DNA from 2 places in the Thalassospira sp. CH_XMU1420-2 genome. Region 1 is predicted to be linked to the other one. Evidence: predicted binding sites of a transcription regulator. Region 1 holds the regulator's gene; the other holds the start of a gene.

Region 1 (3,146 bases):
CCGGTTTGAACGGGGTTCGGCCCTTCGTGTTGCGATGAGCCTGGCAGCAGGCGGTGAATTTGCATTCGTCATGTTTGCACTGGCGGCCCAGAATGGTGCAATTCCGCGTGATCTTGCCGCGATGCTGATCCCGGTGGTTGCCTTGTCGATGGCATTGACACCGACCCTGATCAATCTTGGTCACCGGATCGAGGAAAAGCTGCACCCCAAGGAAGACGACCAGCTTGGCCCGATCTCGGATGAAACCGAAGGCATCCACCAGCATGTTCTGGTCATCGGCAGCGGGCGTGTTGGTCGGGTTTTGGCGCGTCTTTTGAAAACCCGCGATATTCCGTTCATTGTTCTCGACAGTGATGCCCAACAGGTATCGCGCGGCCGTGCAGAGGGACTTCCCGTATTCTTTGCCGATGGGTCACGCCCGGAAACATTCCGCGCCGCCCACACCGATGAAGCCCGTATCGCGGTTGTTGCCATGGGTAACCCGCATGCAACCGAAAAGACCGTGGCGCTTCTACGTCAGCATTATCCGCATCTCAAGATCTTTGCCCGCGCCCAGGACATCACCCATATCGGTCCGCTGTCGCGCAGCGGGGCCGATGCGGCAATTCCCGAAGTACTGGAAACCGGCCTTCGGCTTTCGGATCATGTGCTGTCGGCCTGTGACGTGCCACAAGAAGACATTGATGCCGAAATCGCCAAGTTCCGGCGCGCCGACATGTTGTTGATGAACGAACTGGCACCAAGGACCCAGCGTAAAAAAGCCCCGGAACCGGCACAAGCAGCACCGGCATCAGAAGTCGCACCAGAGACGACATCATCCGCGGCACCTGCATCCGTGGCATCTGCATCCCCGGCGACCGCGAAAACAACAAAGGCATCTGGCACGGCTGCGCAAACCGCAAAACCCAAACCGACGGCAAAGAAACCTGCGTCGCGTGCCATGCCAAAGAAAGCAACCGCGCGCAAGGTTGCGACAAAACCCGCCGCAACCAAAACAACGTCGGGCAAAACCACATCGGCCAAAAAAGCAGCGCCCCGCAAACCGGCGACAAAGACAGCGTCATCAGACAAATCGGCAACATCCGGGTCAAAACGCACCACACGCGGCAAAGCTAAAGACAGCTAAATGCAAAACCCCCGCGGCCTGTGGCAACGGGGGTTTTGTTTGATCTGAGTGTCAGAATTTTTTCCGACGAGCCATCCAACTAGCCAGCAGCCCGGCCTTGTGGCCGGATCAATCAGGCCGCAGTTTCCGAGTCCAGCGCATAGCCGGCTGCCCGAACCGTCCGGATGATGTCGCGGGTACCTTTGACATCATTCAGGGCCTTGCGCAGGCGGCGGATATGCACATCAACCGTGCGGGTTTCGACATAAATGTTCGGCCCCCAAACAGCATTCAAAAGCTGCTCGCGGGAGAAAACACGCCCCGGATGTTCAAGGAAGTAACGCAGAAGACGAAATTCGGTCGGACCAAGGTGGATGGCCTTGCCATTACGGCTGACGCGATGGGCGGCAAGATCCATTTCGATATCGGAATAGACCAACTGCCCTTGTGGTTGCGCCGGACCGGATCGGCGCAGAAGTGCGCGAATACGTGCCAGCAACTCGCCAATCGCGAACGGTTTGGTGACATAGTCATCAGCACCGGTATCAAGGCCGCGAATGCGATCCCCTTCTTCGCCGCGCGCAGTCACCATGATGACCGGCAAATCGCGGCTTTCGGGTTTGCGGCGGATCTGACGGCAAACCTCGATCCCCGACATGACCGGCAACATCCAGTCCAGAAGGACAAGATCAACATGCGTTTCAGCAAGAATTTTCAACGCTTCGTCACCGTCACCGGCTTCGACAACCTGCATCCCCTCACGTTCGAGGTTGTAGCGCAACATGGTTACGATTGCAGCTTCGTCCTCGACGATAAGAACCGTTGGGTCCATCTTCCTATGCTCCAGTGTCACTCATTCGGTTCGACAACAGCAAAGTTCGCTGCATCATTTTTTGGCCGGTCGATTGCCGGCAGGTCTTCGCCCTTGATCCGGTAATAGATCGTTTCGGCGATATTGGTGGCATGATCGCCAATACGTTCGATGTTCTTGGCGATGAACAGCATGTGGGTCGATGCCGTAATGTTGCGCGGATCTTCCATCATGTAGGTCAGCAATTCGCGGAACAGCGAATTGTACATGTCATCGACTTCCTGATCGCGCGCCCAGACGCGTTCCGCCTTTTCGGCGTCACCTTCGATATAGGCGTCGAGAACATCTTTGATGATTTCCTGTGCAAGCTTGCCCATATTCGGGATCACCTGGACCGGACGGATCGGCGGGATCTGGTTCAGGACCTGGGCACGTTTGGCAATGTTCTTGGCCAAATCACCAATACGCTCAAGATCATTGGACAGCTTAAGCGCCGTCACGACCTGACGCAGGTCATCAGCCATCGGCTGGCGCAGGGCCAGAAGACGGACCGCAAAGTCCTGCACTTCCTGTTCGAGAACATCGATACGATGGTCTGAAAGAATGACTTTTTCAGCCAGTTCCGAGTCACGCTTTACAATAGAGCGGATCGCAGAGATCAGCTGACTTTCTGCAAGCCCGCCCATCTGCGAGATGATGTTGTTCAGACGGGTCAGTTCCTCGTCGAACGAACTCACGATATGTGTTTTGTCGTCAGCCATTTATGCGTTCTCCTCGTATCGCTTAACCAAAGCGACCGGTAATGTAACCCTTGGTGCGGTCGTCTTTCGGGTTGGTGAAGATCTGATCGGTTTCACCAACTTCTACCAGCTTGCCAAGGTGGAAAAATGCGGTCCGCTGCGATACACGCGCAGCCTGCTGCATGGAGTGCGTCACGATCACGATCGTGTAGTTCGAACGCAGTTCGTCAATCAGCTCTTCGACCTTTGCCGTTGCAATCGGATCAAGTGCCGAGCACGGCTCGTCCATCAGAATGACTTCCGGGCTGACCGCGACCGCACGTGCGATGCAAAGACGCTGCTGCTGACCACCCGAAAGACCGGTAGCGGGCGATTGCAGGCGATCTTTGACTTCCTTGAGAAGACCGGCACGCTCAAGCGAGGTCATGACAATTTCATCAAGTTCGTCACGCGAATTGACCAGACCATGAATACGCGGGCCATAGGCCAC
Region 2 (3,146 bases), on a different contig from region 1:
GATCGAAACCACGCTTTCGCCAGGTACTTCAAGGTTCAGGTTCTTCAACACTGCCTTTTCGTCGCCATAGCGTTTTACAAGTTCTTTGATACGCAGCATTGCGTTACCCCGGTTTGAATGGGAGACGACACAGGGCCACGGCAAGCCGGGCCCTGTGATGTTTTCGTCAATTGATTGAGGTGAATTACTTCAGGTTGTCCGGGGTGTATTTGACACCGTTGGCAGCCTGGATTTCACGAATGACGGCCCAGTCTTCCTGATAGGTGACCGGCAGGAACTTCGACACACCCTTGAATTCTTCACCAAGGGCGGTGCCCTTCATGTCGAAGGTAAAGAAGGCTTCCTTGATCTTTTCGATCAGTTCCGGCTTCAGGTTATAGGCATAGTTGAACGAAGTGGTCGGGAACGGCTTGCTTTCGTAGATGATCTTGACTTCTTTGGGATCATAAAGGTCGCGCTGGGCCATACGTTCGACAACTTCGGAGGCAACCGGGGCTGCGTCATAGTCACCGGCAACAACACCAAGGATCGACTGATCGTGGGAGCCGGAATAGACGACTTCGTAATCCTGTTCCGGAACAATGCCCTGACCCGGAAGAAGGGCGCGCGGTGCCAGGTTGCCCGAGTTCGAGGTCGGCGAAGTGTGGGCAACACGCTTGCCTTTCAGGTCGGCCGGGGTGTTGATGCCGCTGTCAACGCGGGTGTAAAGCTGAAGCGTGTAACCGAAACGACCGTCATCGCCACCCATCAGGGCGAACGGAACCGCACCGGCAAGGTTGACGGCAAACGGGGTCGGACCGGTCGAGAAGCCGGCAACATGCAGACGGCCGGAACGCATGGCTTCGACTTCGGCCGAGTTCGACTGAACCGCAAAGAAGTGAACATCCTTGCCGGTGACTTTTTCAAGATGCTCAAGGAACGGCTCCCAGATGTCGGCATAAACGGCCGGGTCTTCGACCGGGGTATATGCAAAGACAAGGGTGTCGGGATCAACAAGCTGATCGGCGGGCGGTGCATCGGCAACCAGATCGCCATCCATGTCGCAATAAATCGGATCAAGATCGCCACGCGCGATGCAGTCGTCAGCCGCAGCTGCCGGGCTGGCGGTGAAGCCAAACATACCAACCGCAGCAAGCAGTGTGGTGAGTTTCAAAACGTCAGTTTTTTTCGGATGTGAAAACACGGCTACCGAACCTTTCTTCCCTGTGAACGCTGGATTTCAGCCATTTGTGATGTGGTTTTGTTGGTTTTATTGTTGCTTTTAACAACATTATGGGTTCGGAAAAGTTGAGAAATCAACATAAAACTGTAACAAAAGATTTCAGCAGAGGTTGCTAGAATGTCTGTATCATCATGAAAGCCGCCAATATTCAAAGGGGATATGGCTTTGCGTTTGGGAAAAAAAGAACGCCAACAACGCATTCTCCATGAACTTCAGGTTCACCCGCATGTGAGAGTTGCCACATTGGCCGAGCGATTCGACGTGGCGACCGAAACAATTCGCCGCGATCTTGATGCGCTCAGCAATGAAGGCCTGATCAAGCGCGAGTTTGGCGGGGCATCGGCCCGGCCGATGGGCCATCAACCCGATCTGGCCGAACGCCAGTTATCGGCCGTTGCCGGGTTTGAACGGATTGGCATGCTGGCCGCCGATATGGTGCGTTCAGGCGATGTTGCGATGATCGATGCCGGATCAACCGTGGCACAGATCGCCCCGTTTCTTGCAGCACGGCGCAGCCCCTTGCCACGGACCTTTTTGACCAATTGTTATGCGGTCGTGCAGGGCATGGCCGATCTTTGCGATTATGATGACGTCCTGATGTGCCCGGGTCAGTATGACCGGCGTGAAAATGCGGTTTACGGAACGGATACGGTCGAATATCTGCGCCGTTTTCATGCCAATATCGCCTTTATCGGGGCATCCGGCGTATCGCGCCAGGGATTTAGCGACGTCAACCGTCGTGCTGTCGCGGTCAAACGCGCCATGATGGAACGGTCAGACGAAACCTGGCTGATGGTGGATCACACCAAGTTCGATCAGCGCTATCTTGAAAATGTCGCACCACTCGAAGATCTGACCGGGATCATAACCGACCGTGCCCCGGCCCCTGAAGTCGCATCCCAGCTTGAACGGGCCGGCATCAGATTGCTGGCCTGGCAGGAACAGATGGAAAAGGCGGGCTAGGCCGATTGGGCAATAAATGCAAACAAATCTTATTTGCATTTGCCTTTGGGCATGTTCCGAACCATATTTCTGGGCGACGTCCCGCGTTGAAGCGCACGGGATTGTTGCACCGGGTTTCCCGCCCCGGTCAGTTTGACGTCTGACACGGAGGATATCTATCGTGACTACAACAGTGACCACCCGTACTGAACAGGACACCATGGGCGAAATCGGGGTGCCCGCAGACCGGTATTGGGGGGCGCAAACCCAGCGTTCAAAACAGAATTTCCGCATTGGTGGCGAACGGATGCCCGATGCCCTGATCAAGGCATTCGGCATTCAGAAGCTGGCAGCAGCACGTGCCAATGCCGCCCTTGGCAATCTTGACCCGGAACTGGCAAAGGCGATCGAGGCCGCGGCACTCGAAGTTGCGGATGGCAAATTGCTCGATCATTTTCCGCTGGTTGTCTGGCAGACCGGGTCGGGTACCCAGACCAACATGAACACCAACGAGGTGATCGCCAACCGTGCGTGCGAAATCCTTGGCAAACCGATGGGCATGCGCGATCCGGTTCATCCCAATGATCACGTCAATCGCGGGCAATCCTCCAATGACAGTTTCCCGGCTGCGATGCATATCGCCGCGGTGGTGGAAATTGAACGGGCGCTGAAACCGGCCCTGAAACATCTGAAACAGGCACTTGATGACAAGGTCGCGGCCTTTGCCGATATTGTCAAAATCGGCCGAACCCATATGCAGGACGCCGTCCCGCTGACATTGGGACAAGAAATTTCCGGTTATGCGGCGCAAATCGAACTGGGGCTGGAACGGGTTGAAGATGCGCTGAAACGGTTGCGCAAACTGGCCCAGGGCGGGACTGCTCTTGGCACCGGGTTGAACGCGCCCAAGGGCTTTGACGTTGAATTTGCCAAACAGGTTTCCGAGATTACCGGACTTGATTTTTCAACCGCTGAAAACAAG

The links. Region 1 encodes PhoB, which activates phosphate uptake and scavenging genes when phosphate is short. Its sites were predicted from a motif close to TNTCATAAAACTGTCA; they were not measured.
Region 2: the regulator PhoB is predicted to act here: its motif matches at 1,297-1,312, upstream of phnD (phosphate/phosphite/phosphonate ABC transporter substrate-binding protein).

Annotation. Positions count from the first base shown of each region.
Region 1 covers NZ_JAYMEG010000001.1:571,651-574,796, reverse strand. Annotated here, with positions in the region: gene WA429_RS02535 (cation:proton antiporter domain-containing protein) at 1-1,126, shown strand, start outside; gene phoB (phosphate regulon transcriptional regulator PhoB) at 1,239-1,937, opposite strand; gene phoU (phosphate signaling complex protein PhoU) at 1,955-2,677, opposite strand; gene pstB (phosphate ABC transporter ATP-binding protein PstB) at 2,700-3,146, opposite strand, start outside.
Region 2 covers NZ_JAYMEG010000002.1:505,040-508,185, reverse strand. Annotated here, with positions in the region: gene phnC (phosphonate ABC transporter ATP-binding protein) at 1-99, opposite strand, end outside; gene phnD (phosphate/phosphite/phosphonate ABC transporter substrate-binding protein) at 185-1,153, opposite strand; gene WA429_RS07120 (DeoR/GlpR family DNA-binding transcription regulator) at 1,382-2,185, shown strand; gene fumC (class II fumarate hydratase) at 2,346-3,146, shown strand, end outside.